Regions from separate parts of the Novosphingobium sp. HR1a genome, predicted to be linked through region 2. Evidence: riboswitches for the same ligand, from Rfam matches in the RefSeq annotation. Region 2 holds a riboswitch; each other region holds the start of a gene.
What was found. Region 2 has a riboswitch for cobalamin ahead of HWN72_RS21015 (TonB-dependent siderophore receptor). Riboswitches for the same ligand answer to the same signal wherever they lie in the genome.

Region 1 (10,331 bases), on a different contig from region 2:
GGGGGCATCGCCGCCGGGGACGGCAGGGCCGGTCAGCCAGTCACCGGTGATGCCGATGCGGATTTCGGAGCCCTTCGGCACTTCGGTCCCGGCATCGGGAGTGACGAACATGATCCGGTTCGGTGCCCAGACCGAGCCGATGATCTCCTCCTCGTCCTCCGACAGCGTGACACCGGCGGCCGCGCACATCTCGCGCGCGCGCTCACGCGTCTGGCCGCGCACTTCGGGGACGTAGGCCTTGGCCGGGTCCTCGTGCACCTTGAGCACGCGCGCCTTCTCGCGTTCTGCTTCCTCGGCAGCCAGCGTCTCGTCGAATTCGGGTCCGTGGTAGTCGATCTCCCAGTCGAACGAGATCATGTTCTCGAGGATGTCCGGCAGGAACGGCGTCATCCGCAAGTGCGACCAGTGCGACATGTAGCGCTCCATGGCCTCGTAAGTGTCGATGTCGCAGCAGTTGGCGAAGTCGAAATCGCCCGAGTGGAAGCGCGTGTGGACGACTTTGCCATGGCTGTAGTCACGCACCTCGCGGTTGAGATGCGACAATTTCTTCACCTCCTCGATGAAGAGGTCGATCTTGGCCGGATCGGCATCCTTCTTAAACTTGAGCATCACGACGTGACGGATCATCGGTCTCTCCCCTATCGCGCCCGCGCCGCGATTGGTTCGCGGGGACTCGGCGCTGCGGGAGAGAGACTAGCGCGGCGGGTTTCAGGCCATGCCTGTCAGATAAAACAGGTGCCAAAAAGCGCTCCTTACCTCCGGGCAACCGTTGCGCATCCGTCCGATTGCGTATCAAATCATTGCTACACCTCCTCCTCCAGTTGACGCGGGAGCCGGGCGGGTGTGTGCAAAATCCGCAGAGGCATATCGGCACCGTGCCGCCGGGCGGTATGCTGCAGGAGAGGATCAAGAGGTGGCCCGTCCCTTCGCGCCGCGTTTCGCGGTCTATGTCGCACTGGTGTTCATGCTGCTCGGCGTGCTGCAACTGGCTGCCAGCCTCGTGTTCTACCAGTCGATCGACCGGCAGACGCTGAACGAGGACCACGCGCGCCGCATCGGCGAACTGCTCGTCGTCAGCGACCGCATCCACTCCGCCGATCCGCGCCTGACCGCGCCGACCATGAGCACGCGTCACCTCGCCGCCGCCGTCGGCAATGCGCCCAGCGTGGCGACCGCCACGACCGACGAATCCCTCATCCGCATCGAGCGGCGCATCATCGAGTGGGAGCCTTCGCTCGGCGGGCGTTCGCTGCGGCTGGCCATGCAGGGGCCGCCGGGAGGCAAGTGCGATCTCGTCGGCGCGATCCGGCTGGCGGACGGGCACTGGCTCAACTTCCGCTCGCGCGATATCAACGCGATGTGGCCGGTGGCGCTGCGGGCGACGGTGCTGACGCTTGCGACGACGGTGGCCTTCCTCGCCATCGGCCTCGCCGCGCTGCACGTGCTGACCCGCCCGCTGCGCCGCATGAGCGATGCCGCCGACGCCATCGGTCGGGGCCGGCAAGTGGTCATCGCCGAGGGTGGCACCCCGGACTTGCGCCAGCTCGCGCACTCCATGAACCTCATGCAGGAGCGCATCGCGCGGCTGCTGCAGGATCAGGCCAGGTCGTTCGAGGCGATCAGCCACGACTTGCGCACGCCGCTCTCGCGCCAGAAGGTCGCGGCGGAACTCATCGACGATGCCGAACTGGGCGGGGTGATCCTTGCCAGCGTGGACGAGATGGAGGCCCTGCTCGCCTCGCTGCAGCGCTTCCTGCGCGCGCAGCATCTCGACGCCGAGCCCGAGACGCTGGACCTCACCGAAGTGGTTGCGCACGTGCTGCATCCTTACGGGACGCGCGCCCGCTTCGACGCCTCCGTCCCCACCCTCGCCCGGACCTTCCGCGAGCCGGTGGAACTGGCGCTGGCGGCGCTGGTGGAGAACGCCATCCAGTTCGGCGGCGAGGCTCAGGTCGCCGTGCTCCGCCACGAAGGACACTGGCGCATCGAAATCGCCGATTCCGGGCCGGGCATCCCTTCCGCCTACTTCGAGGCGATCCTCGACCCGTTCTTCCGCCTCGACGCGGCGCGGGCGCGGGACACCAAGGGCTTCGGCCTAGGCATCCCGACCGCGCACCGGCTGATGGCGCGCTTCGACGGCCAGCTTTCCTTCGCCGCCGCGCCCGAAGGCGGCCTGATCGCGCGCCTGGACGTGCCCCAGCCGCCAATGGGTTGACGAAGATCGTCGTCCCGGACTTGATCCGGGACCGCTGGCGGTCTTTAGATGCGACCTTGCTGGTCTGCACTCATCGAAGGGTGGGCTGTTCACGGCCAGCGGTCCCGGATCAAATCCGGGACGACGAGAGAATATGGAGAGCGACCTGTGAACTGGTGGACCATCGACGAAACCCATGACCCTGCGCGCAAAAGCTGGGTCGAAAGCGCCGACGGCCACCGCGACTTCCCGGTCCAGAACCTGCCCTTCGGTGTGTTCTCGATGGCTGAAACGCCGGGAACTCGGATCGGCGTGGCAATCGGCGACCGGATTCTCGACCTCGGCGCGCTGGCGGCGGCAGGACTCATCCCGCTGAACCTCGCCGAAATCTGCAGCGACGCCAGCATGGCCCGCCTGCTGGCCATTCCCGCGCAAGACCGCCGCGCCCTGCGCCATGCCCTCTCCGACCTGCTCTGCGACGAAGCCAGGCGGCCGGTAATCGACCCCCTGCTGCACCCGGTCGAAGCCTGCATGCTTCACCTGCCCACGCGCATCGGCGACTACACCGACTTCTATGTCGGCATTCATCACGCCAACAACATCGGCCGCCAGTTCCGCCCGGACAACCCGCTGCTGCCCAACTACAAGCACGTGCCGATCGGCTACCACGGCCGCGCGTCCTCGATCCGTCCCTCGGGTGTTCCGGTCGTGCGCCCCACCGGCCAGCGCAAGCCGCCCGAGGCCGATGCGCCGATCTTCGCGCCGACTGCAAGGCTCGACTACGAACTGGAAATGGGCGTCTGGATCGGCCGCGGCAACGACCTCGGCGAGCCTGTTCCGATCACCGATGCTGCGCAGCATATCGCCGGTTTTTGCCTGCTCAACGACTGGTCCGCGCGCGATGTGCAGGGGTGGGAATACCAGCCGCTCGGCCCGTTCCTGTCGAAGAACTTCCACTCGACGATTTCGCCATGGGTCGTCACGCCCGAAGCCCTCGCGCCCTTCCGCGCGGCCCAGCCGCCCCGACCGGAAGGCGACCCGCAGCCCCTGCCCTATCTGTCTGACGCGGATGATCAGGCCCACGGCGCGCTGGGCGTCATGCTGCAGGTCCACCTGACCACGCAGGCCATGCGCAAGGCCGGGCTTCCGCCCCATCGCCTCAGCCACGGCCCGGCGACCAACATGTACTGGACGGTGAACCAGATGGTCGCGCACCATGCATCCAACGGCTGCAACCTGACGCCCGGCGACCTGCTCGGCACCGGCACGATTTCCGCTCCCGAGCGAGAGGGTTTCGGCAGCCTCATGGAATTGTCGCAGGGCGACAAGTCGCCCCTCACCTTGGCCAGTGGCGAGACCCGCACGTTCCTGGAGGACGGCGACGAAATCTCCATCACCGCCACCGCCGCCGCTGACGGCTTCGTTTCCATCGGTTTCGGAGAATGCCGCGCCCGCATCCTTCCGGCACGCTGAAACCAACACTTGCGCCCACCCCTGCCTCCCGGTATCCGCCGGGAACAAGATCGCGCCGGTGCCCCGCAAGGGGCTTAAAAGGGAAGGCGGTGGGAACGGTTCGCCGTTCGAATCCGCAGCTGTCCCTGCAACTGTAAGCGGCGAGCGCGATGCACATCGCCTGTCCCCAGCGGGACGGGCAGCCACTGAGGCCGGACGCTGCGACATGCGAGGCTTCGGGAAGGCCGTGCATCAAGCTGTGACCCGCGAGCCAGGAGACCTGCCGGCGTCTGGTCGCTCTTGCCTTGGTCCAGGGGATGGCCGCGGCACGGTTCACCGTCTGAGCGACGACACGCATGCGGCCCGGGGCCGCGGCGGAGCAGGTCGCCGGGCGTCTTCGCGCCTGTCCGTCGCCCCTGCCCCGCGCCGGCGCGAAAGCGCCGGTACGCCCCGCCGCGAGAAGTCGCCGGCGCGGGAGTTGAGAGCCTTGAGCAAAGTACCCACCACCGTCATCACCGGCTTCCTCGGCGCCGGCAAGACCACGCTGATCCGCCACCTGCTGCAGAACGCGAAGGGCCGCCGCCTCGCCCTCGTCATCAACGAGTTCGGCGACGTTGGCGTCGACAGCGAACTGGTCAAGGGCTGCAACGACGAGGCCTGCCCCGAGGACGATATCCTCGAACTCGCCAACGGCTGCATCTGCTGCACCGTGGCCGACGACTTCCTGCCGACGATGCAGAAGCTGCTCGACCGCGAGACGCCGCCCGACCACATCATCATCGAGACGTCGGGCCTCGCGCTGCCCAAGCCACTGGTCAAGGCCTTCCAGTGGCCGGACATCCGCACCCGCGCGACAGTGGACGGCGTGATCGCCCTGATCGACGCCGATGCCGTCGCCGCCGGTCGCTTCGCCACCGATGAAGAGGCACTCGCCGCCGCCCGCGCCGCCGATCCCAACCTCGACCACGACAGCCCGCTCGAGGAACTGTTCGAGGAACAGTTGGGCTGCGCCGACATGGTCGTTCTCAACAAGACCGACCTCGTCGATGCGGACGTACTGGCCGAAGTGGAAAAGACCGTCGCCGCCGAGACGCGCCCGGGCGTCAAGATCGTGCGCGCGGACCACGGCGCGGTGGATATCGCCGCGCTGCTCGGCATCGTCGCGGCGGCCGAGGACGACCTCGACAGCCGCAAGTCGCACATCGACGGCCTGGCCGACGATCACGACCATGACGACTTCGACACCTTCATCCTGAACGGCGGCGAAATCGCGGACCTCGACGCGCTGCTGGCGGGCCTCAGGGAGCAGATCGCCGCGCATGACGTGCTGCGCGTGAAGGGCATGGTGGCGCTGGCGGGCAAGCCCAGCCGCCTCGTCCTGCAGGGCGTCGGCCCGCGCATCCAGCACTTCTTCGACCGCGCGTGGAAGCTCGAAGAACCGCGCCGCACGCAGCTGGTGGTTATCGGCCAGAAGGGGCTGGACCGCGCGGCCATCGAAGCCGCGCTGGCGGGTGTGCTAGGTTCGGTCCCGGCGTAAGCACAACCATGTACCCCAACCTTCGTCATTGCGAGCGTAGCGCGGCAATCCAGAGCCGCGCAAACCGCCCTGGATTGCTTCGCTGCGCTCGCAATGACGAGCGGTGGGGAGGCGAACCGGCGTTGAACGAAGATCTGCGGCTTCCCCCCCTCCTCCGTCATTGCGAACCCGCGCAGCGGGTGAAGCAATCCAGGGCGGTTCGCACTGCCGTCAGCCCGGCGAGCGCCGCCTGATGCACCTGCTTTCCGCCACCCCGGGCACGATCTCCAACGGCGAGGAGGCGATCGACCTCGACCAGCCGCCGGGCGACGTCGTCATCCTGACGGTGGCGGACAGCGAACTCGCCTGCTTCGCCAAAGCGGCGGCAGGGCTGCCGGAGGGCGCGCCGAGCGTCCGCCTCGCCAACCTGCTGCAGTTGCGGCACCCCTACTCGGTCGATCTCTACGTCGAGAAGGTGATCGCCCACGCAAAATTCGTCTGCGTGGTGCTGCTCGGCGGCAAGAGCTACTGGCCCTACGGCATCGACGAGATCGCCCTGATCGCCCGCGAGAAGGGCATCGCCTTCGCCGCCATCGCCGACGGGCGCGAGGATGATCCGACGCTGACGGTCGCCTCCACCCTCCCCGCCGAGACGGTCGAGCACCTCCGCGACTATCTGCGGCAGGGCGGCAGCGCGAATGCCCTGTCGTTCCTCCGCACCGCCGCGCGGCTGATCGGCGAGGACTGCGGCCAGCCGGACGACCCGGTGCCGGTGGCCGACGCGGGGCTCTATCTGCAAGGCGTGGACCGGCCGAGCTTGGCCGACTTGCGCGCCTCATGGCGTCCCGACGGCCCTGTCGTACTGCTGGTATTCTACCGCGCGCTGATGATCGCGGGCACGCTCGACGCCGTGGACGCGATGGTCGCCGCATTGCAAATGCGCGGGTTCAACGTCGCCGCCGTCCATGTCCGGGCGCTGCGAGAGCCTTTCGCGATCGACTGGCTCGGCGGCCTGATGACCGAGATTGCGCCCGACGTGATCGTCAATGCCACCAGCTTCGCCTCCTCTTCCTCGGGCGAGCCGCGCGTCGGCGGGGTGCTCGAACGCGCCGACTGCCCGATCCTGCAGGTCGCCTTCGCGGGTGTCGAGGAGGCCGACTGGCAGGCCGCCGCACGCGGCCTCGGCCCACGCGATCTGGCGATGAACGTGGCGCTGCCCGAACTCGACGGCCGCCTGTTCACCCGCGCCGTCGCCTTCAAGGCGGCCGAACGCTTCGACGACGTGACGAAGTGCGGCATCGTCGTCCCCCGCGTCGCGCCGGACCGGGTGGCCTTCGTCGCCCACCTCGCCGCCAACTGGGCGAGCCTGCGCCGCACCGTGCCCGCGCAGCGCAAGGTGGCGCTGGTGCTCGCCAACTATCCCAACCGCGACGGGCGGATCGGCAATGGCGTCGGCCTCGACACGCCCGCCAGCGCGGCCTCGATCCTCTCCAGCCTTCGTGCCGCCGGATACGATACCGGCGGCGCGCCCGAGGACGGGCAGGCGCTGATGCGGCTGATGACCGGCGGGGTGACCAACGACCTCACATCACTGGATCGACCCCCATTAGACAACGGGCGCGAGATTTCGCTGCCGCTGGCCGACTACGAAGCCGCCTTCGCCGAGGTGCCCGAAGGCGCACGCGCGAAGATGCTGGAGCGCTGGGGCGCGCCCTCTGCCGATCCCTTCGTGAAGGACGGCGCGTTCCGCCTTGCCGTCCACCGCTTCGGCAATGTCTGCGTCGCGGTGCAGCCGGCGCGCGGGTACAACATCGACGCCAAGGAAACCTACCACGACCCGGCGCTGCCGCCGCCGCACGCCTACCTCGCCTTCCACGTCTGGCTGGAGCGGCAGTTCGGCGCGCAGGCGCTGGTGCATGTGGGCAAGCACGGCAATCTCGAATGGCTGCCCGGCAAGGCGATCTCGCTCTCTGCGACATGCTTCCCCGAGATCTGCGCCGGGCCGCTGCCGCAGCTCTACCCCTTCATCGTCAACGACCCCGGCGAGGGCACGCAGGCCAAGCGCCGCATCGGTGCAGTCATCATCGATCACCTGACGCCGCCGCTGACGCGCGCGGAAAGCTACGGGCCGCTCAAGCACCTCGAGGCGCTGGTGGACGAATACTACCTCGCCGCCGGGATGGACCCGCGCCGTCTGGAGCGGCTACGGCGCGACATCATCGACCTGGCCCGCTCGCAGGGACTGGACAAGGACGCCGGGGCCGAGGGTGACGGCGACGATGCGCTGTCGGCGATCGACAACTACTTGTGCGAACTCAAGGAACTGCAGATCCGCGACGGGCTGCATGTCTTCGGGCAATCGCCGGAGGGGCGCTTGCGGCGCGATCTGCTGGTGGCGCTGGCACGCACGCCGCGCGGGTATGACGGGCCGGGGCAAGCCTCGCTGCTGCGGGCGATGGCCGAGGATTTCGCGCTGGGGTTCGACCCGCTCGACTGCCGCATGGCGGACCGCTGGGATGGCCCGAGGCCGGAGGCGCTGGCGGCGGTATCGGACGAGCCCTGGCGCACGCTGGGTGATACAGTCGAGCGGCTGGAACTGCTGGCGGCGGAATGGGTATCCCGTCGTCCCGGACTTGATCCGGGACCGCTGGCCGTGAACAGCCTACTCATCGGCGCGCCCGGCAAGGTCCAGCCCCAAGTTTTGCCAGCGGTCCCGGATCAAGTCCGGGACGACGACCTGCCGCGCACCGCCGCCGTCCTCCACGCCATCGCCGCCGACCTCGCCCCGCGCGTGGACGCCTGCGGCCCCGCTGAAAGCGCCGCACTGCTCGCAGGGCTCGACGGCCGCTTCGTCCTGCCCGGACCCTCTGGCGCCCCCACGCGCGGCCGCCCGGACGTGCTCCCCACCGGGCGCAACTTCTACTCGGTCGATACCCGCGCGGTGCCCACCGCCGTCGCCTGGGATCTCGGCCAGCGCTCCGCAGAGCTGCTGGTGGAGGACTACCTCCAGCGCGAGGGCGAGTATCCGCGCGCCATCGCGCTCTCCGCATGGGGCACCGCCAACATGCGCACCGGCGGCGACGACATCGCGCAGGCCCTCGCGCTGATGGGCGTGCGCCCGCGCTGGGAGTGGACCTCGGGCCGCGTCACCGGGTTCGAGATGATGACGCTCGCCGAACTGGGCCGCCCGCGCGTGGACGTGACCTTGCGCGTCTCCGGCTTCTTCCGCGACGCCTTCCCCGAGCAGATGGACCTCATCGACAGCGCCGCCCGCGCCGTCATGGCGCTGGAGGAAAGCGCCGAGGACAACCCCGCCGCCGCCCGCCACCGCGCCGAAACCGCGATGCTCGCCGCTGAAGGGCAGGACGAAACCGTCGCCGCCCGCCGCGCCGGAGCCCGCGTGTTCGGCTCGAAACCGGGGGCCTACGGCGCCGGTCTGCAGGCGATGATCGACGAGAAGCTGTGGCATGACCGCGCCGACCTCGCGAACGTCTACCTCGACTGGGGCAGCTATGCCTATGGAGCCGGGATCGAGGGCGATGCCGAACGCGATCTCTACGCCGCGCGGCTGACCCAGGCCGACGCGGTGGTCCAGAACCAGGACAACCGCGAGCACGACCTGCTCGACAGCGACGACTACTACCAGTTCGAGGGCGGCATCGCCGCTGCGGTCGAGCACCTGAAGGGCCGCGCGCCGGTCAGCTACCACAACGATCACTCGCGCCCCGAACGCCCGGTCATCCGCACGCTGGCGGACGAAATCGGCCGCATCGTAAGGGGCCGCGTGACCAATCCCAAATGGATCGCGGGCGTCATGCGCCACGGCTACAAGGGCGCGTTCGAGATCGCCGCCTCGGTGGACTACCTCTTCGCCTTCGCCGCGACGACCAGCGCGGTGAAGGACCACCACTTCGACGCCGTCCACGCGGCCTTCATCGAGGATGAGGCGGTGCGCGACTTCATGGCGCAGGCCAACCCCGCCGCGCTTCGCGAAACCGCCGCGCGGCTGGCCGAGGCGCTGGAGCGCGGCCTCTGGAAACCCCGATCGAACAGCGCGGGCCTGCTGCTCGCCCAAGTCTCAGGAGCATGATGATGGCCGAACGCACCGACGAACAGCACGCCGAGAAGATGAAGAAGAAGCAGGCCGCGCATGACCGCATCATGGCGGGCAAGACCGTGGAAAAGGGCCTGCTGATCGTCAACACCGGCAAGGGCAAGGGCAAGACCACGGCCGCGCTCGGCATGGTGGTGCGCATGATCGGGCATGGCAGGAAGGTGGGCGTCGTCCAGTTCGTGAAGGGCGCGATGACCACCGGCGAGAAGGCCGTCTTCGATGCCTTCCCGGACAACGTCGAGTTCAAGGCCATGGGCGAAGGCTTCACCTGGAACACCCAGGACCGTGCCCGCGACATCGCCCTTGCCCGCGAGGCATGGGACGAGGTGAAGCGCATGGTTGCCGATCCAGCCTACGACATGGTGCTGGCGGATGAGCTGAACATCGTGCTGCGCTATGACTACCTGCCCCTTGAGGAAGTGCTTGAGGTGCTCACCGCGCGTGCGGAGATGAAGCACGTCGTCGTGACCGGACGCAATGCGCCGCAGGGGCTGATCGACGCGGCCGATCTCGTGACGGAAATGACGCTAGTGAAGCACCCCTTCCGCGAGCAGGGCGTCAAGGCGCAGACGGGGATCGAGTTCTGATGCACGCCTCTCGTCGTCCCGGACTTGATCCGGGACCGGTGGCTGTCTTTGGGCGCACGTTCGCGGCGCGCGCGGTGAGATGGGCTGGTCACGGCCAGCGGTCCCGGATCAAGTCCGGGACGACGTAAAGTGACCGTTCCCACCTTCTCCCCTCGTTTCCGCCAAGACCTCGCCGCACTGCTCGCATGGCGGCGCGACGTGCGGCATTTCCGGCAGGATCCGTTGGACGAGAGTCTAGTCGCCGACCTGCTCGGCACCGCGCAACTGGCGCCCTCGGTCGGCAATTCGCAGCCTTGGCGCTTCGTGCGCGTGCGCTCTCCCGCCTTGCGCGAAGTGCTCGCCGCGCATGCCGATGCCGAAGTCTCCCGCGCGGGCGACACCGCCTACGAGGGCGAGCGCCACGCCGCTTACACCGCGCTGAAACTCCACGCGCTCGACCACGCCCCCGAAGTGATCGCGGTGTTCTGC
Region 2 (10,331 bases):
CTCGGATCGGCCCGAGGTGCTGGTCGAGGTGCAGATGCCCGAGGGCACCAGCATCGAGCGTACCAGCGCCGCCAGCGCCAAGGTCGAGGCATGGCTGCGCAAGCAGCCCGAGGCGCAGATCGTCACGGCTTACGTGGGGCAGGGCGCTCCGCGCTTCTTCCTGGCTATGGCCCCAGAACTGCCGGATCCCTCGTTCGCCAAGATCGTGATCCGTACGCCGGATGAAGCCTCGCGCGAGGCATTGAAGCTCCGCATCCGGCGCGCAGCGGCGGACGGGCTGGCCCCGGAAGCGCGGATTCGTGCGACGCAGCTGGTGTTCGGGCCGTACTCTCCGTTCCCGGTCGCATTCCGCGTGAACGGGCCGGAACTCGGCAAAGTGCGGGAGATTGCCGCCGAAGTCGAGCAGGTGATGCAGGCGAGCGGCGACATGCGGCAGGTCAATACCGACTGGGGCGAGCGGGTGCCGACGGTGCACTTCGTGCTCGATCAGGATCGCCTGCGGGCAATGGGGTTGACGTCGCAGGAGGCTGCAGAGCAACTGCAATTCTTCCTGACCGGCACCACCGTCAGTCAGGTGCGCGAGGATATTCGCACTGTCGATGTCGTGGCGCGCAGCAACGGTGCGGAGCGGCTCGATCCCGCACGAATCGGCGGGTTTACGCTCGTCGGCGCGGAGGGACAGCATGTGCCCGTGTCGCAGATCGGCCGTCTGGAAGTCCGCATGGAAGACCCCATCCTGCGGCGCCGGGACCGGGTGCCGACGATCACCGTGCGCGGCGACATCGCGGAGGGGCTGCAGCCGCCGGAAGTGTCGATGGCGATGGAGAAGGCGCTGGCGCCGGTGAAGGCAAAGCTCCCGTCCGGCTATCGCATCGACACGGCGGGCGCGATCGAGGAAGCGGGCAAGGCGAATGCGGCGCTGGCGGCGGTGTTTCCGATCATGATCGCGTTGATGCTGACCGTCATCATCTTTCAGGTCCGCAGTTTCTCGGCGATGGCGATGGTGGTGGCGACCGCGCCGCTGGGACTGGTGGGCGTGGTGCCGACGCTGCTGCTGTTCGGGCAGCCGTTCGGCTTCAATGCCATCCTCGGGCTGATCGGTCTGGCCGGTATCCTGATGCGCAACACGTTGATTTTGATCGGACAAATCCACAGCAACGAGGCTGACGGACTCGATCCCTACCATGCCGTGGTGGAGGCGACCGTGCAACGCGCGCGGCCGGTGATCCTGACCGCGCTCGCAGCGATCCTTGCGTTCATTCCGTTGACGACTTCGGTGTTCTGGGGCTCGCTTGCCTATACGCTGATTGGCGGAACTCTGGGCGGAACCGTGCTTACGCTGATCTTCCTGCCGGCCCTCTACGCTATCTGGTTCCGCATCCGGACTGACGCGCCGAAGAGCGGTACTGAGCGGCACCGAGAGGGCACGAAGGTACACCTGCCGGTATGAGAAAGGACCCGGCCGCTCATCGAGACGCGGCCGGGCCGGTCCATTCGAGCGACCATGTCGAAAAACAAGTTTCCACCCGTGACACCTTGCGTATGTGCAATTGCACATTACATCACGCTCATGCCCGATAGACCTTCCGCTTGCTACAATCTTGCCGCGCGTCGCCACGCGCGTGCGCTCACGCGGTTGTACGACCGGCACCTTGCGCCGGCGGGTCTGTCGAGTTCACAGTTCTCGATCCTCGCCGTGACCGCGCGGGGGGAGGCGATGACGATCGCGGAACTGGCACACGCGATGGTGATGGAGCGCACGACCTTGATGCGCGCCGTCTCGCGGTTGGAGGCGGAGGGGCTGATCGACCGGCGTCAGCTCGAAGGTACGCGCAGCATCGTACTGACGCTGACGGCAGCCGGGCGTGACAGGCTGACCGTAGCGGCGCCGTTGTGGCGGGCGGCGCAGGAGGCTTACGAAACGCAGGTCGGCGCGCAGGAAGCCGCCTACCTCCGCGACAATCTGCAACGACACGCTTTCGAGGACTGACGATGCGGCCCGCCAGCGAAGCCGCGTGTTGAAATGTGCAATTACACATATCCCTTCCCAAGTTCCGATTTTCAGGAGACTCCCATGCAGTACAGGACATTCGGACGCACCGGCGTGCAGGTGGCGCAGATCGCGCTTGGCACCGGCAATTTCGGCACCCGCTGGGGGCACGGCGCCGAGCCGCGTGAAAGCGAGGCGATCCTCAACGCCTATGCCGATGCGGGCGGCAACTTCATCGACACCGCCGACGTCTACCAGTTCGGTGAGGCGGAGGAGCTTCTCGGCGGTATGCTCAAGGGGAGGCGCGAGGATTTCCTGCTAGCCTCCAAGTTCACGATGGGCGCGGCGCCCGACGCGGGTCGTCTCGTCCTTGGCAACAGCCGCAAGGCGATGGCTGCGTCGGTGGAAGCCAGCTTGCAGCGCCTCGGCACCGACCGCATCGATCTCTACTGGGTCCACCAGCCCGACGGGATAACGCCGATGGAGGAGATCCTGCACGGGCTCGACGACCTCGCGCGGGCAGGCAAGATCCTCTACGCCGGGCTCTCCAACTTCCCCGCCTGGCGCGTTGCGCGGGCGGTGACGCTGGCGGAGGCCGCGCGCAGCCTGCCGCTGGCGGCCGTGCAGTTCGAGCACAGCCTCGTCCATCGCGCGCCGGAGGCGGACCTGTTCCCCGCCGTCGAGGCGCTCGGGCTGGGCGCGGTCACATGGTCGCCGCTTGGCGGAGGGATGCTGACCGGCAAGTACCGCAAGGGCGAGGCAGGCCGGGCCGAAGGGCTTGGCGGCCGGGTGTTCCAGCCGGAAAACAGCGCCAAGCGCTCTGCCGTGCTCGATGCCGTGCTGGCAGTGGCCGAGGAGGCGGGAATCACCGCAGACCGCGTCGCCATCGCGTGGGCAGGAACGCATGGCGCGGTGCCGCTGATCGGCCCGCGCACACTGGAGCAGCTGCGCAGCAATCTTGCCGCGGCCGACCTTGTCCTTTCGCCTGAACAGATCGCGCGCCTTGATGCGGTCAGCGCGCTTGATCCCGCATCGCCCCGGCGCAGCGAAGCTGCCGTCGCCTGACTGCAAGCAAACGGAGTGAATATCATGTCCCGTACCGAAATCGTGCTCGCACAGCCGGTGCGCACCGCTATCGGCGCCTTCAACGGAACGCTGAAGGACACCCCCGCCACCGTGCTTGGCGCGGCCGTCATCGCCGAGGCCGTGCGGCGGTCGGGCCTCGCGCCCGACCACGTGGGCTCGGTCGTCATGGGGAACGTCCTCCAGGCGGGCAACCGCATGAACCCGGCGCGGCAGGCTGCGATCGGCGGAGGGCTGCCCGTCTCGGTTCCGGCGCTGACCGTCAACCGCGTGTGCGGATCGGGCGCGCAGGCGATCCTGTCCGCCGCGCAGGAAATCGCAATGGGCGGCATCGAGGCGGCGGTTGCGGGCGGCATGGAGAACATGGACCGTGCGCCCTACCTGCTCGAAGGCGGTCGCTGGGGGCTGCGCATGGGGCCCGGCGCGGTGCTCGACAGCATGCTGACTGACGGGCTTCATGATGCCTTCTCGGGCGAACATTCGGGCTGGCACACCGAAACGCTGGTCGACATCACCGGGCTCGGGCGCGAGGAGCAGGACCGCTTCGCGCTGCGTTCACAGCAGCGCTTCGCCGCCGCGCGCGATGCCGGACTGTTCGATGCGGAGATTCTTGCGCTCGAAGTCGCGGGCGGCAGGGCGGGCAAGATCGCATTCGGCACCGACGAAGCACCCCGGCCAGACACGACGGCGGAAAAGCTCGCCCGTCTGAAGCCCGCGTTCCGGGCAGGCGGCACGATCACGGCGGGCAATGCGCCGGGCCTCAACAGCGGGGCCGCCGCCGTCGTCGTCGCGCAGCGCACCTTTGCCGAAGCTGCGGGAATCGAGCCTTACGCACGGCTGGCGGGTTACGGCGTTGCAGCGGTCGAGCCGGGTCTGTTCGGGCTGGGGCCTGTCCCCGCCGTGCGGCAGGCGCTGGACCGCGCAGGCTGGGCCCTCGGCGACGTCGAGCGGATCGAGATCAACGAGGCTTTCGCGGTGGTGCCGCTGGCGGTCATCAAGGAACTAGGCATTCCCGAGGACATCGTCAACGTCGAGGGCGGTGCCATCGCTCACGGTCATCCGATCGGCGCGACCGGCGCGGTGCTGACGACGCGGCTGCTGCATTCCATGCGGCGCGACGGCTTGCGCCGCGGCGTGGTGACGCTGTGCATCGGCGGCGGGCAGGGCATCGCCCTCGCATTGGAAGCGCTATGACAGTGCAGGCAGCCCTGCCGAAAGCCGCTATTCCGTCGCCCGTTCGGCAAATGGACGAGCGGACCCGCGCGATGATCGAAGGCCCCGTCGTGCCGATGATCCTTCGCCTCGCCCTGCCCAACGTCCTCATCATGCTGACGCAGGCGTCGACCGGCCTGATCGAGACATGGTGGGTGGCGAAGTTGGGTTCCGACGCGCTGGCGGGCATGGCGCTTGTATTCCCCGCGCTGATGCTGATGACGACCTTCTCGGCCGGAGCCCTTGGCGGCAGCATATCTTCGGCCGTGGCGCGCGCGCTTGGCGGTCGGCGGCAGGTGGAGGCGGACGCGCTTGTCCTCCATGCAGTGGTGGTCAACGTCGTGCTTGGCCTTACGTTTTCGGCGCTCTTCCTCGTGGGCGGGGAGCGCATCTACCGCCTGATGGGCGGGGAAGGCGCCAGCCTGCATGCCGCGCTCGTCTACTCGGACATCGTCTTCGCGGGCAATGTGTTCCTGTGGCTGATGAGCGGCCTTTCCAGCGTGATCCGGGGGACGGGAAACATGCGCTTTCCGGCGCTCGTCACGTGCATCGGCGCGCTGTTCCTGATTCCCGTCTCGCCGCTGCTGATCTTTGGCTTCGGCCCGGTCCCTGCGCTCGGCATCGCCGGGGGCGGCGCCGCGCTACTCGTCTATTACGCCGCTGGCACGCTGGCGATGGCCTGGCATATCCTGAGCGGTCGCAACCCCGTCCGCTTCGTGAGGGCGCCGCTGCGCCGCGACCTGATCGTCGGACTACTGCGCGTGGGCGGTCTTTCGGCGCTCAATTCGGTGCAGACGAACCTCGTCATCGCCGGGACCACGGCGCTCGTCGCCTCGGGCGCGGGGCTCGCCGCCGTGGCCGGGTACGGGACCGGGGTGCGCCTGGAGTACCTGCTGATCCCGCTCGTGTTCGGGATCGGCGCGCCGCTGATTGCGCTCGTCGCCACCAATCTGGGAGCGGGACAGGTCGCCCGCGCACGGCGTATCGCGCTGACGGGGGCGGCCTTGGCATTCATGGCGTCGGAGACGGTCGGTCTCGTCGCGGCAGCTTTTCCGGCGGCGTGGATGGGCCTGTTCACGCATGACCCGCAGATCGTGCGCCTCGGCAGTTCCTACCTGCGCCTGGTCGGGCCGTTCTACGGCTTCTTCGGCGTCGGCCTTGCCCTCTATTTCGCGTCGCAGGCTGCCGGGCGATTGCGCTGGCCGATTGCGGGCGCCACCGCCCGGCTCATCGTGGCGGTGGGGGGAGGGTTCCTCGTCCTGCGTTACACCGGATCGCTCACGGCCCTGTTCGTGTGCATGAGCGTGGCGCTGGCGGCATACGGTCTCCTGGTTCTCATCCCCGTGGGACTGCGTCCCTGGGCAGGGGAGGAAGGCACCGGCGCAGATGGCGAAGCGGTCAGGGCATGAGCCCTGAGGGGGCTCTCGAACACCGGGAACATCCCGCGGATGTCCTGTCTCTCGTCGAGAAGCGATGGCTGCTCCGCATTGTCGATGCGCTTTCGAATGGGCCTCTTCGTTTCAGCGACATCCGGCGACGGCTGCCGCGCATCAGCGCGAAAATGCTGACGCTGCGCTTGACCGAGATGCACGCGCTCGCGCTCATCGAAATGGTGGTGCATTCTCGTTTGGAGGTGCGGGCCTACGAACTGACGATGCGTGGTCAGATGCTGCACAAGGTCTTGAGAGTCGTGCGAGAGCTGGAGCAGGGCGGCCTCGTCGTCGACCGGAGTTGTCGTATTCAAAGGAAGGGTACCTGAATGAAAGGGCCGTCAATGTGTCTCGACGCGCGAATATAGCTCGAGAAGGCTAAGTCTTGGAGGCGAGAGGGCTCCTCCGGTCGAGACGGTTGTCCGCCAGCGAAGTGCTAAGCCGCCAAGGGACAATTTTTGCCAAAGGTCGCCGGGCGAGGATGGCACCAGCCCTTCGGCCACGCGCCCATTTCTGCCGCTCGGCCACTTCGAGGAATGTCCTAAAAGCCGCCGTTCAACTATGCTGCTCGTTCACGCCTCAGCACGCGCTCCGCCCAAGCTCCGAAGGCGATACCGATCGTGGCCCACATCAGAAGCTGTGTGGCGATAGAAGCGATACGGAAGTTCCATAGCAGTGTGGCTGGGAAATCGCCCGGGACCTCGTTGATCGGGGGCAATAGCAATTGGCCCAGAGCGACGATTGCGATGTATAGCCCTGTCGCGAACAGTGTTGCGTCGAACCCGCGGCGGCCGCGAGCAAAGGTTGCCCGAGCCTTGCCGGCCATCACGGCCGCGCCGAGCGACAGGGCGATCATGGCGAAGTATGCGGCGGTGCGCAGCCCGACCGTTTCGTGTTTGCCGACAGCAGGCGGCGTCTGCGGGTATTTGAGCGCGGGCACGATCACGATGAGAAGAAACGCGAGGCCGGCGAGGAGCAGCGACAGGCTGCGTGGTCCGATCATGCCGAACCGCCCGTAGCCATAGGCAAAAACCAGAGAGAAGACACCTCCGACTGCAGCGCCATACAGCGCCAAAGCTGTCAGCAGCCCGGCACTCTTCTGTATGTCGCGGGACACCAGTTCCTCTTCCTCGCTGTCTCCCGCAGGCTCGCTCATATGGTGCGCCGCGTGAGCGGCGTGCGATTCCTCGTAGCCAATCGCGAGATCGATTTGCGGTTCGGCGAAAGCGCGCGCGAACAGCGTGGAGAGGAGCGCCGCGAGAATGCCGGCCAGCATTCCGCGCCACAACAGGTCCTTGGTCATGTGCCTGCGATCAGTGGCAGGGGAAGCCGAGAAGGTGACGCCCATCGTGGACGAACTCGTGTACATACATGCCCTTGAAGAGCGCGTAGGCGCCCTGCTCGGTGCTCACGAAATAGAGGAAGATGAGCGCCAGAAGCATGCCGAGTACGGCCCAGGGAGCGATGTCTGCGAGCGGAATGGCGCTGCGGCCCTGCACCGGGATGAAAGCGTCGTCGAAAAGCGCGGCGTTCGATGCCATGTCATGCTCCTTCAAGGGTCTCGCGCCCTGAAAACGGATTATCCCGGTTGAAGGTCTGGCTCTCGACGCCCTGCGAAGGCTTCGATTACAGTGGCGCGACCGCGCCGGAATTGCACCGGCTTCTTCAACCAGAAGGTTCGCGCCACTTAAGACCCGGCGAACCGTTCCGTCAACGCTTCCGGAGGTCACCCTGGCAACTTCGCTAATGCTGCTTTGCGCGAGCGCCACGGCATTCAGTCGCAGCGGCGGATTTGCAGGACCGCAAGACGGGCTGGACGAGGCTGGGCGACGCGATGCCGGCCGAATCGTGCTTCCGAGGAGATTTGGAGAAATCGCCTATTGCAGTCCCGCCGTGTCGGCGCAGCAAACGGCACAGGCGATGGGCTGCACGACGCAGATTGAGCCGCTGCTTGCCGACCTCGACAACGGTGAGTGGTCGGGATTGTCATTCGCTGCAATCGAGGAAGCAGAACCCGGGGCGCTCATGGCATGGCTGCAAGCCCCCGAAGGCGGCGCGAAAGGCGGCGAATCGCTTGATGCTGCCTGCGCGCGCATCGCGCCCTGGCTCGACCGTCTCGCCGAACAGAATACGCCAGTCCTTGCCGTTACGCATCCGATGCTCGTGCGCGCCATTCTTGCACAGACGCTTGGCCTTCCGGTAGCGACAACGCTGTCGATCGATCTGGCGCCGCTTTGCCGTGTCATGCTGTCTTTCAATGGCGAATGGCGGCTGCAATCGCTGGGCGCAGGATCTGCTATTGCGAATTGAGATCAATGCGGATAACGCCCGCCGTGTTCGGTTGCTTCGGCAGCCGGTCTGATCGCATCGGTGCCTTGAGAAAGGCTTAAAAGGGAACGCGGTGAGGATGGGCCGATACCCTCGGCTCGCCCGAATCCGAGGCTGTCCCTGCAACTGTGAGCGGCGAGCGCGATGTACATGTGCGGACGGGCAAGGCTCGTGCCGCCAGCCACTGGGCCGGACGCTAACTCCTGCGAGGCCTGGGAAGGCCGTGCATCAAGCTGTGACCCGCAAGCCAGGAGACCTGCCGAAGCACCGGTCGCTCTTGCCTGATCCAGGGGATGGTCTCGGCACGGTTAGTTTTCTCCGTCTGAGCGACGAGAATGCGGCGGGGGGCCGCATCGGTGTCGTGCGTCGGCCGCCTTTTTGGGGTGTCCGGCTGCCGTGCGCGCCGACCGTTCGCGCGGAAGCCTCCTGCCCGGTGTTGCCTGGCGCCCCGGGGGGAATGACTTGAAACCGACGACCAAGGCCGGACTGCTTGCCGGCGCATTCGCGCTGATGCCGGTCCCGATGCTGGCTCATGCCGCCGAAACCGATAACGCCGACGATCCGATCGTCGTCACCGGCAAGGGCGGCGCCTACAACGCCACCCGCTCGAACAGCGCGACACGCACCGACACGCCGCTCCTCGAAGTGCCGCAGTCGGTGACGGTACTGACCCGGCAGGTCGTGGAGGACCTTCAGGCCAACCGCGTCGAGGACGTACTGGCCTATGCGGGCGGCATCACGCGCGGCAACAACTTCGGCGGCACCGGCCTGACCGACTACAACCTGCGTGGCTTCACCCCATCTGAGTATTTCCGCAACGGTTTCCCGATGAACCGCGGCTATCCGCCTGCGCCCGATTCGATCGCGGTGGAGCGCGTGGACGTGCTGCGCGGCCCGGCCGCCCTGCTTTACGGCCGCGGCGATCCGGGTGGCACCTTCAACATCGTCTCGCGCGTGCCTTCGGATCGGACGGCGCAGACTGTCAGCGGCCGGATCGACAGCTTCGGCGGATGGCGCGGCACCGTGGATGCCACCGGCCCTGTCGATAGCGGTCGGACCGTACGCTATCGCCTTGGCGCGGCGGTGGAAGGCGGTGACACCTTCCGCGACCATGTCCAGTCCGACCGCATCGTGGTTGCCCCTGTGGTCGCCTGGGATGCCTCCTCTGACCTGACCTTCACGCTTGGCGGCGAATTGGTGCAGGTTAAGACACCGCTCGATCGCGGCAATCCCGCCTTCCGCAACCAGCTTGCGATCGCCATCCCTTCCTCCCGGTTCTTCGGAGAGCCATCGGTTGGCCGCTGGCGCGTGCGTAACGGGCTCGGCAACATCGTCGCCGACTACAAGCTGGGCCGGGACTGGAAGCTGCGTGCGGGGATGCAATATTACAACGGCGAACTGGGCGGCCCCGGCATCCAGGCCTCCAGCGTGCGCGCCGATGGCCGCACCCTGGTGCGGACCTACAGCGAACGGACGCTGAGATGGCGTGATCTCGATGCGCAGGTCAACCTGACCGGCAAATTCGCCTCCGGCACGATCGAGCACGAAGTGCTGCTGGGCGCCGAATTCGAGGCGTTTCACTACACCGAGGTCATCCGCAATTCGAGCCCGACGCTCTCGCCCTTCACGATCGACATCTTCGCCCCGGTCTACGGATCGGCCATACCGCCGCTTAATGGCAGCTTCACCAGCATCCGCACGCAGACGCGGACCTTCGCCGGCTACGCTCAGGATCAGCTATCGTTGCTGCCCTGGCTGAAGGTGCTGGTCGGCGGACGGCTCGAAAGATTCGAGAGCGACAACCTCAACCTGCGTAATGGCGTGACTTCCGCCTTCAGACAGACGGTGTTCACCCCGCGCCTCGGCACTGTCTTTGTGCTCAGCCCGCAAGTCTCGCTCTACGGCAGCTATGCGCGCTCCAACAAGCCGAACACGGCCGCTGATGTGAACGGCAATGTGCTAGATCCCGAGCGGGGCACCAGCTACGAGGCGGGCGTGAAGCTCGAACTGCTGGACGGCACCCTGAGCGCGACGGCGGCGCTGTTCCACACGACCAAGCAGAACGTTGCAACCACCGACCCGGACAACCTCGATTACAGCATTGCCGCAGGTGAAGTGCGCAGCCGGGGCATCGACATCTCCATCACCGGCAACATCACGCGCGCCTGGCGCGTGGTGGGTGGTTATGCCTTCGCCGATTCCGAGGTGACGAAGGACAACCGTCTTCCGTTAGGGCAGCGTCTTCCCAACACGCCGCGCCATTCGGCCAGCCTGCTCAATGTCTACGA
Region 3 (10,331 bases), on a different contig from region 2:
CCAACTATGCCTTCGGCTTCTTCAACGCCTACGATGCGATCGCGAAGGATCCGGCGATCGACTTCGTGCTCCATACCGGCGACTACATCTACGAATACGGCGGCAAGGACGGCTGGGGTGAAAACATCGCCCGCACCATCGGCCGCGAGCACGCCCCCGCGCACGAGATCGTCACCCTCTCCGACTACCGCACCCGCCACGCGCAGTACAAGACCGACGCCGGATCGTTGGCGATGCACGCGCAGCACACCCTGCTCGCCTGCTGGGACGACCACGAGAGCGCGAACAACCCCTGGACCGGCGGCGCGCAGAACCACCAGCCCGATACCGAGGGCGACTGGGCCACGCGCCGCGCCGCCTCGATCCGCGCCTATTACGAATGGATGCCGGTGCGCGAACCGGAATGGCTCGACGTCAAGGGCCGCACCCGCATGCAGTTCTGGCGCGCCTACCGCTTCGGCGACCTCGCCCTGCTGCACACGCTGGAGACGCGCCACACCGCGCGGGCGAAGCAGATCGAATACCTCGACCATGCGCAGGAAATCGTCGACGACGCCTCGGCCGAGAAGTTCAAGCGCGACGTCCTCGGCGCCCCGAACCGTCCGCTGATCTCGCCCGAACTGGAAACGGACCTGGAGGCCGCTCTCGCCCGTTCGGTGAAGGACGGACAGCCCTGGCGCGTGATCGGCTGTCCGATGGTGATCGGCCGCCTCAACGTGCCCGACCTTGCGAAGCTGGGCGTGCTGCCCGACCCGTTCCCCAAACTCGCCGCTGCGAAGACGAAGGAGGAACTGGCGAAGCTGGCAGCCGACCCGCATGTCTCGCTGGCGTGGCGCGGCCGCTGGAACCTGCCCGACTACACCGACGCCTGGGGCGGTTACCCTTGGGCCCGCGAGCAGTTCTATGCCCTGTCGCGCCGCGCAGGTGCGGGCGATCTGGTGTTCCTCTCGGGTGACAGCCACAGCTTCTGGACCAACGACCTGGCCGATGCACAGGGACGCCCCACGGGCATCGAGTTCGGTACGGCGGGCATTTCCTCCCCGGGCGATTTCATGGACAGCGGCTTTGGCGAGGACATGTCGCCCAAGCTCGATAAGGCCTACGCCGATCACATGCCTGAGGTGGTATGGACCGACAACATGCATCAGGGCTACGTCCGCATGCAGTTCGGCCGTAAGACCGGCACAGCCAACTTCGTCGCGGTCAGCACCGTCCTGTCGCGCGACTACACGACAAGCGTGATTCGCAAGGACGACTTCCGCCGCGACGGCAACCGCGTACGCTTCGCCTGATCTGAACCACGAACGATGCCAACCGACACGGACGGGGGGATCGCCCTGCGTCCGTATCAGCCGCGTGCCTGTGATGTTGAACGGCCTGTGCTTAGTCGAGGAACGCTCGCATGATGCGTGAACGGCTCGGATGCTTGAGCTTGCGCAGCGCCTTGGCCTCGATCTGTCGGATACGCTCGCGAGTCACCGAAAACTGCTGGCCGACTTCCTCCAGGGTATGGTCCGTTGGCATGCCGATGCCGAAGCGCATGCGCAGCACACGCTCCTCACGCGGGGTCAGCGATGCCAGCGTGCGAGTTATCATTTCCTTCAGGTTGGCCTGAATCGCCGCGTCCACCGGGATTACGGCGTTCTCGTCCTGGATGAAGTTGCCAAGGCTGCTGTCTTCCTCATCGCCGATCGGCGTTTCGAGCGAGATAGGCTCCTTCGCGATCTTCAGAACCCGCTTCACCTTTTCGAGCGGCATCGACAGTTTCTCGGCCATTTCCTCGGGCGTGGGCTCACGGCCCTGGTCATGGAGGAACTGACGGCTGGTGCGCACCAGCTTGTTGATCGTCTCGATCATGTGGACCGGGATGCGGATCGTGCGAGCCTGATCCGCGATCGAACGCGTGATCGCCTGCCTTATCCACCAGGTCGCGTACGTCGAGAACTTGTAGCCGCGGCGGTACTGGAACTTGTCGACAGCCTTCATCAGCCCGATGTTGCCTTCCTGGATGAGATCCAGGAACTGCAGACCGCGGTTGGTGTACTTCTTGGCGATCGAGATCACCAGACGCAGGTTCGCCTCGACCATTTCCTTCTTGGCGATGCGCGCTTCACGCTCCGCCTTCTGGACCATGTTCACGATGCGGCGGAACTCGGGGAGCGCCATGCCGGTGGCAGTGGCGATGTCCGAGACTTCCAGACGGATGCGCTCGGCAGGTTCAGCCTCGTTTTCTGCGAAGGCAGCCCATTTCTTGTCCTTCCCGGCCACTTCTGCGACCCAGGCGTCGTCCAGTTCGCGGCCCGTGTAGGCTTCGAGGAAATCGGCGCGCTTCACCTTGTGACGCTCGGCCAGACGCAGCATCTGGCCGCCCAGCGTCGTCAGGCGGCGGTTGAAGGTGTAGAGGTTGTCGACCAGATACTCGATCTTGGCCGCATGGAACTGCACCGATTCCACCTGCGCGGTGAGATCCTCGCGCAGTTGCAGGTACTGGTCTTCCTTGGCGACCGGGAAATCGATGCCCAGCGCCAGCGCGTCGAGCCGATCGCTCTGCAGGCGCTCGAAGGTGCGGAACAGTTCGGTGATAAGCGCGAACTTCTCCAGCGCCTCCGGCGTAAGCGCGGCTTCCATCTGACCGAGGGAGAGGGTGTTGTCCTCTTCATCGTCCTCGACCTGACGCTTGGGGATCGGATTGCCGTCCTCGTCGACTTCCTCCGAGTTGTCCTCGCCGGAATCGTCATCGTCCTTGAAGGAAGGCCCGGCGGTGGCAGCGGAAATCTCGCCGTCGCCATCGCCCTCACCGTTTTCGGCCAGATTTTCGGGCTGCGGCTCCTTGGAGAGCATCGCGTCGAGATCGAGAATCTCGCGAAGCTGCATGTCGCCGTTGTTGAGCGCTTCGGACCAGCCGATGATCGCGTGGAAGGTCATGGGGCTTTCGCAAAGCCCCATGATCATCATGTCGCGGCCGGCTTCGATGCGCTTGGCGATGGCAGCCTCGCCCTCGCGGCTGAGCATCTCGGCGGCGCCCATCTCCTGCAGGTACATGCGGACCGGGTCGTCGGAACGCGCGAGCGTGTCCGCCTTGCGGGTCTCGCCGGGACGGCGCCGGGAATTGCCTTCGTCGAACCCGGTATCCGAACCGGAATCGTCATCGCCGCCATCGACGGCTTCCACGCCGTCTTCCTGCTCACCGTCCTCATCGTCATCATCGTCGTTCTCGACGATCTTGACGCCCATTTCCGAGATCGCGGCCATGATGTCCTCGATCTGATCGGTGGTCATCTGGTCCTGCGGCAGCGCGGCATTCAACTCCTTGACCGTGATGACGCCCTGGCTTTTGGCGCGCGCGATGAACCGCTGGACCGAACCCTTGTCCAGGTCGAGAAGAGGAGAGTCGTTGTCGCCGCTGCGATCGTCGTTAGTCATGCAATCCGTTGTCGTTATTGGCCTTTTCATGACGATGGTGACGCCAGGACAAGGCTAGGTTCTCAGATCATCAGCCTGATGATGCCGGTGAAGGGCGGCCTACAGGCAGGGATGAACCACTTCAGGTCTAAGGTTCAAGCAATGCGGCCGGACATCGGTTCCAGGAGGAAGCTGGTCCGCCCGCATGCTGCACGTTCGAATCAAGGAAACACGTCCCTCGTCCCGCAGTCGGCCTGTCGAAGGCAGCTTTGATCAAGGCCTTCGACATAAGCCGCTCGATGTCCGTCGCCGATCGCGATGCGATCGAGGAAAGCCCGAGATGAGGCCATGACCTCCTGCGGCAGCCATGGCCAGATCAGTCAGCGCTGGACCAGATTCACGGCCGACGCCTTGCCCCGACGATCGATCTCGATTTCGAATTCGAGTTGATCGCCTTCCGAAAGGCCATGCAGACCGGAGCGCTCGACGGCGCTGATATGCACGAACGCATCAGGCTGGCCGTCATCGCGGACGATGAAGCCGAAGCCCTTCATGCTATTGAAGAACTTGACGGTGCCGGTGGCCTTCTCGCCAGTGGACTGATTCTGAACAGGTGCGGCACTTCGCTCGCGACGTTCGGCAACGATGACCTCGCCCACGATGGTCAGTTCGGAAGCGGAAATCTTGCCGCCTCGCTCGACCAGCTGGAATTCCAGCTGCTGACCTTCCGCCAGCGTTTCGAGGCCGGCGGACTGCACGGCGCTGATGTGCACGAATGCATCGTCGCCGCCGCCTTCAAGCTGGATGAAGCCGAAACCCTTGTCGGGGTTGAAGAACTTGACCGTCCCACGGCCCTGACCGACAACCTGGCCCGGGCCGCCGCGCGAACCGCCACCGCCACCGCCAAAACCGCCGCCTCGCGATCCGCCGAAGCCGCCACGCTGGCCGCCACCGAAGCGGTCACCACCGCCAAAGCGATCGTTGCCGCCGCCCCAACGATCATCGCCGCCGCCGAACCGGTCGCGACCTTGGCCGCGATTTCCCCTGTCGAATGTCATCTTTTAAGTACCTTAAGCTAAGTCCGAGAAACCTATCCTCGCGAGTGAACGTAGCACGCAAGGCCGCAGAACCCGTTTCAGGGTGCAGGATGAAAGGCGATAGCAGCGCAACGACGTCTTGGCGACCAGAGTTCTGCGATCGGCTGCGATGCATGGCACGGAGGCGACTTTAGCACAGCGATGACCGAAATTTCACGCAATTCGACAATCGATCCGGCCGTCGCCGACCCTTGCCAGGCGCTCGGAAGCAAATTTTGCTCCCCGGAGCGGCCCGTCAGCCCTGGCATCGCTAGTCGGGAGTTCAGGATACAGGCCGTACCTGGACGCCATACAGACAGGCTTGTGCCGTGAAACCGTTTGAGATAGCGCGCCATATCTGCCCTTCATTGGTGCAGACAAGATCGCGCTGGTGCCTCGAAAGAGGCTTAAAAGGGAACACGGTGAGAAGGCATGCCCTTCGAATCCGAGGCTGTCCCTGCAACTGTAAGCGGTGAGCGCGATGCATATGTGCGGTGGGGCAAAGGTTCCTGCCGCCAGTCACTGGGCCGGACGCTGCAACATGCGAGGCCTGGGAAGGCCTTGCATCGTCGCATTGACCCGTGAGCCAGGAGACCTGCCTGCGTCTGGTCGCTCATGCCATGGTCCAGGGGGTGGCCAAGGCCCGGAATCATTCCGTTCGAGCGACGAACCAGCGGTGGAGGCCGCATCGGTTCGCGCAGACGGTCGCCCGCGGCGTCCGACCGCCGGCGCGCGTCGACCGTCTTGATGGCGGCAAGCCTCCCACCCAGTCGCAGGCGTCGGGGGGAATGATGATGAATTTGATGAAAAGCGCTGCGCTGGTGCGCATCGTGGCAGGTACCGCAATGGCGCTGGCGACGATGCCCGCTTGCGCCGAAGAGGCACCCGCCGGCGGCGCGGATGGCGGTTCCGGCGAAATCGTGGTGTTCGGACGCGGCGAGGCCAAGATCGGCACCGCCCATGCCGCCAGCGAGGGCAGCGTCGGCGGTTCCGACCTGCTGGTCCGTCCGCTTCTGCGGGTCGCCGAACTGCTTGAGGCGGTGCCCGGCATGGTAGCGGCGCAGCATTCGGGCAGCGGCAAGGCCAACCAGTACTTCCTGCGCGGCTTCAACCTCGATCACGGCACCGACTTCACGACTTATATAGATGGCGTGCAGATGAACCTGCGCAGCCACGGGCATGGCCAAGGCTATCTCGATCTCAACGGCCTGATCCCCGAGATCGTCGCCCGCGAAGATTTCCGCAAGGGGCCGTACCGTGCAGATGGCGGCGACTTTGCACTGGCCGGCGCGGCCTACATGACGACCATCGATGGGTTCGACCGCCCGTGGATCTCGGTCGAGGGGGGATCGTACAAGTCGGGGCGGCTGGCCGCCGGTGGCACCATCAAGGATGTGGCGGGTGGCAGTCTCACGCTGGTGGGGCAGGCCAAGCGCTATGATGGTCCCTGGCAGGAGGCCGAGCATCTGCGGCATTACTCCGGCTTTGCGAAGTACATCGTGTCCGCTGGCGAAGGCACCGTCGAAGCATCGCTCCACGCCTACCACGCCACTTGGCGGCCGACCGAGCAGATCCCCGAGCGGATCATCGGCAGTGCGCTGTGCCCTGACGAATTCTGCTCGCCCGATCCTTCGGCGCGTGGCCGCGCAACGCGCTTCGTCGGCAACGTCGCGGTGCGACAGCCGAACTGGAGCGCTAATGTCTATGCCCAGTACTACGACTGGAACATGTATTCGAACCCAACTTATGCCGATCCGGACGGCACCAGCGCGCAGATCGACCAGTTCGACAAGCGCTGGGTCGTGGGTGTCACCGCGCGCAAGCAATGGGCTTTGGGCTCGACGCTGCAACTGGGCATTGGCACTGAAAATCGCTACGATCACATCGGCGACGTCGGGGTGAATCGCACCGAAACCCGCGCTTTTTTGTCCTCGCTGGGTCGATATCACGTCGAGGAACTGTCCGGCGCGCTCTATGGCGAAGCGACCTGGAAGCCGTTACCCGGCCTCAGGCTAACCGGAGGCCTGCGAGGCGATTACTACCACTACACCGTCCGCGCGCGCGACGCCATGGCGACCGAACTGGGAGCCGGCAGCGGACACGATTCGATCGTCTCACCCAAGGTATCGGCAGCCTACGAGATCGTCCCGCAGTTCGAAGTCTATGCCAACTGGGGCCGCGGCTTTCACTCCAACGACGTGCGCGGTGCGGTGAACGTGGAATCGCCCGTGCCCGTTCTGGTGCGCGGCACCGGCAAGGAACTGGGCGGGCGCCTGCAACTGGGCACCGTCTCACTGACCGCGACGTACTGGTGGCTCGACGTGGGCAGCGAACTGCGCTTCGTCGGCGATTCCAACGCGGTGGAGCCGACCGGCGCCAGCAAGCGTCATGGCTACGAGGTGGTCGGGTTCTGGCGCCCGCTGCCGTGGCTGGCGCTCGACGGCAGCTATGTCGCCAGCCACTCGCGCTACGACAACGGAGATCGCATTCCCAACGCGGTCGAGAACGCGGTCTCCGCCGGCGCGGCTATCGTGCTCGACCCCTGGGAGGCGAGCGTGCGCGTCCGGCATCTCGGCCCCTACCCGCTGATCGAGGACAACTCGCTGCGCGACAAAGGCAGCACGATCGTAAACGCCCGCGCCGCATGGAAGGGCCGCAAGATCGAGATCTACGGGGAGGTGCTGAACATCTTCGACAGCCGCGACAAGGACATCGCGTACTACTACGAGTCCTACATCCCGGCGTTCGACACCAATGGCCCGGTCGAGGGACGTCTCAGCCGCGTGATCGAACCACGCACGTTCAAGATCGGCGCACGCTACACGTTCTGATCACCAGCCACGCCCTGTCCCGTCATTCGACGGGATAGAGTGTCGGTTGCCGCTTATCCGGGCCATGATCCGGGGATGCGTGCTACGCTTCGTGTACATCTACACCGTACCGCAGGAAGCGACGAGCGAGACCATAAGCGACATTGAGGCCTGTCTTGCGGCTGGCGCATACAACCCGCCAACTGGCCTCAGCCTGCCGCTGGACCGGATCGTGGGGCGCATGCAGGGTTGGAAGAAAGGCCGATCAGGCTGAATGTGCACTCGCCATCTCGGAAGCGCTGCGCGCATCAAAGGTTCGGCCCAGGTCAGCGAGCTTCACAGCACCCAGCCGGGCGACCAGCAAAGCCTCCGCCTCCGAAAGCGCCTCCGCCAGCGCCTCGTTGACAGCCGCCTCAACCGCGCAATCAGGATTGGAATGCTCGCTGCCGATAGCAAAGATGCGTGGTCCTCCTACCGCTCGATGTACGTCGAGGAGCGACACGGTCTCCAAGTCTGCCGCGATGGCCCAACCGCCACCATGCCCTTTTTCCGAGCGCACATACCCTGCCTCGCGCAGACCAGCCATCGTGCGTCGGACGACAACGGGATTGGTTCCCAGCATCTCTGCGATAGTTTCGGACGTCATTGCCCCCTCATGCCGCGCCATATGGAGCAGCACGTGGAGCATTCGCGAAAGGCGACTGTCATTACGCATATTTCGATTCTTCGCATTCCAGCCGGATTGGCAAGCATCATGTTTCACGATACTTATTATGTTACATGATTCGTGGAGCGTTCGAAATGCGAGAGTTCGAGAACCCTGATCACTGGGATGCTGCCGCTCGGCACTATGAGAAGACTGCGCACCCCTTCACTGCTCGCTATGCCGAGGCGGCGGTTGCGAGAATATCCCTCGGGTCCGACAGCCACGTGCTGGACATAGCCGCAGGCACCGGTGCTTTGGCACTGGCTGCCGCGCGAACAGGCGCGAAGGTGCTGGCAACAGACTTTTCTCCAGGCATGGTCGCTCGTATCGCCGCCACCGGTCACCCCAATGTCGAGGCCAAGACAATGGATGGGCAAAACCTTGCGCTCCCAGACGGAGGGTTCGACGCCGTCTTCTCGATCTTCGGGGTCATCATGTTTCCCGACTGGCGCAAGGGGTTGGCCGAAATGGCCCGCGTTACGCGCCCTGGCGGCCACGGCATCGTGGCAACCTGGCAACAACGCGGTGCCGCGACCTTTCTTCTGCTCGGAGATATCCGTCGAAAGCTCTTCCCCGGCCGTGATGGCATGGCAATGCCGGAAGCCGTCGGCGTCCTCAGCGATCCGGGGAACTTCGCTCGCGAAATGATCCTTGCGGGCTATCGCGATCCCCGGATCGAGCCAGTGACGCATGATTATGAGCTCGACGTCGGGGCACTCGACGATCCCGATACATTGTTCGGCATGTCGCCCGACTGGACGAGCCTCAATGATGGGGAAAAGGCAGAAGTTATTACCGAGGTCAGGCAGATGGCGGGCGAACGCTCCGTATTGCCGATCCCTTCAACCGCGCTGATCGTGGTCGCTCAGCGTTGATATGCCGGGATCGTGCGCGACTGGTCGGGATTGGAGAGCGCCGTACTCGACCCTTTTCGGGGGTCCAGCGATCGAGTTCCGCCATACAGATGTAGGCCATCGGCAGTTGCTAGTGCAGCGAGGGCCAAGCGAAGACTGAAGATCAAATATCTGCATGCTTCTCCTGCCTCTTCTCTTCTCCGGAAAGCCAGAGCAGGGACATCGGCAGCAGCAGGAGCATGAATGCGGTGGCGGAGATGATGCCGCCCACGATCACGCAGGCGAATGGTCGCTGCGTTTCGGAACCGATGCCTGTGGAGAGGGCCGCCGGCAGCAGGCCCAAACCGGCCATCAGCGCCGTCATAAGGATCGGCCGCAGGCGGTCGATGGCGCCTTCAAGCACGGCCACGCGATAGACATCGCCGTTCTCGTAGCGGTGCGTGATGTGCTCCAGCATGACGACACCGTTCTGCACCGATATGCCCGCCACGGCGATGAAGCCGACCGCTGCGGACACCGACATGTGGAGCCCCGCCAGCGCCAGCGCCGTGACGCCGCCGACCGTGGTGAAAGGCACCATCGCAAGGATCAGCAAGGCGGAGCGCACCGAGCGAAATGCACCGAAAAGCAGGATGAAGATGCCGAACAGCGCGATCGGCACGATCACCTCCAGACGCTGCATGGCGCGCTGCTGGTTTTCGAACTGGCCGCCCCAGGTCATCTGGTAACCCGACGGCAACTTGATCTTGTCCTTCACCGCCTTCTGCGCATCGACCACGAAGCTGCCCTGGTCGCGCCCGTCGACGTTGGCCTTGATCGCCACGTTGCGACTGCCGTTCTCGCGGCTGATGCGCGATGCACCGACCTGAACCGAGACTTGCGCGATTTCACCCAGCGAGATCGTGCCGCCCTGTGGCAGCGGCACCTGTAGATGCGAGAGATCATCCACCGCGTTGCGCTGATCCGGCGCAAAGCGCACGACGATGTCGAAGTTGCGATCCGCTTCGTAAGCGGTGCCGACCGTCGCGCCGCCGAAGGCGGTGGCGATGGCGGTGTTGGCATCGTCTGCGTTGAGGCCGTAACGAGCCATCGCATCCCGGTCGAGCACGGCGCGCACTTCGGTCTGGCCGCCAATCTTCACGGCATCCACGTCCGACGCGCCCGGCACCGCAGCCACCACCCGCGCGGTCTGCTCGCCCAGTTGCTCCAGCACGTTGAGGTCCGGCCCGGTGATCTTCACCGAGATTTCGCCCTTCACGCCCGAAAGGCTTTCCTCGACGCTGTCTTCGATCACCTGGCTGAAATTGGTGGGTACGCCGGGGATCTTGTCCACCTGCTTGCGCATGTCATCCTCAAGCGCGGCCTTCGAGCCGAACTTGGAACGCCATTCGCTGCGCGGCTTGAGGTCGATCAGCATCTGCAGGCTGGACGGTCCCTTGGGGTCGGTCCCGTCGTCCGGGCGGCCGGTCTCGGAGCCGACATG

Region 1: another riboswitch for cobalamin. It lies ahead of cobW (cobalamin biosynthesis protein CobW); the one in region 2 lies ahead of HWN72_RS21015 (TonB-dependent siderophore receptor).
Region 3: another riboswitch for cobalamin. It lies ahead of HWN72_RS02125 (TonB-dependent receptor); the one in region 2 lies ahead of HWN72_RS21015 (TonB-dependent siderophore receptor).

The regions. Positions count from the first base shown of each region.
Region 1 is NZ_JABXWS010000040.1:4,655-14,985, forward strand. It holds gene HWN72_RS09340 (Dabb family protein) at 1-627, opposite strand, end outside; gene HWN72_RS09345 (HAMP domain-containing sensor histidine kinase) at 914-2,215, shown strand; gene fahA (fumarylacetoacetase) at 2,363-3,667, shown strand; cobalamin riboswitch at 3,707-3,949, shown strand; gene cobW (cobalamin biosynthesis protein CobW) at 4,134-5,183, shown strand; gene cobN (cobaltochelatase subunit CobN) at 5,416-9,252, shown strand; gene cobO (cob(I)yrinic acid a,c-diamide adenosyltransferase) at 9,255-9,863, shown strand; gene bluB (5,6-dimethylbenzimidazole synthase) at 9,993-10,331, shown strand, end outside.
Region 2 is NZ_JABXWS010000077.1:69,946-80,276, forward strand. It holds gene HWN72_RS20970 (efflux RND transporter permease subunit) at 1-1,450, shown strand, start outside; gene HWN72_RS20975 (MarR family winged helix-turn-helix transcriptional regulator) at 1,571-1,990, shown strand; gene HWN72_RS20980 (aldo/keto reductase) at 2,075-3,055, shown strand; gene HWN72_RS20985 (acetyl-CoA C-acyltransferase) at 3,080-4,267, shown strand; gene HWN72_RS20990 (MATE family efflux transporter) at 4,318-5,694, shown strand; gene HWN72_RS20995 (helix-turn-helix domain-containing protein) at 5,691-6,044, shown strand; gene HWN72_RS21000 (CbtA family protein) at 6,275-7,018, opposite strand; gene HWN72_RS21005 (CbtB-domain containing protein) at 7,029-7,256, opposite strand; cobalamin riboswitch at 7,290-7,421, opposite strand; gene HWN72_RS21010 (histidine phosphatase family protein) at 7,462-8,025, shown strand; cobalamin riboswitch at 8,067-8,322, shown strand; gene HWN72_RS21015 (TonB-dependent siderophore receptor) at 8,506-10,331, shown strand, end outside.
Region 3 is NZ_JABXWS010000010.1:1,912-12,242, reverse strand. It holds gene HWN72_RS02140 (alkaline phosphatase) at 1-1,292, shown strand, start outside; gene rpoD (RNA polymerase sigma factor RpoD) at 1,384-3,423, opposite strand; gene HWN72_RS31705 (cold-shock protein) at 3,783-4,460, opposite strand; cobalamin riboswitch at 4,851-5,096, shown strand; gene HWN72_RS02125 (TonB-dependent receptor) at 5,267-7,309, shown strand; gene HWN72_RS02120 (Rrf2 family transcriptional regulator) at 7,554-8,003, opposite strand; gene HWN72_RS02115 (class I SAM-dependent methyltransferase) at 8,069-8,869, shown strand; gene HWN72_RS02110 (efflux RND transporter permease subunit) at 9,012-10,331, opposite strand, start outside.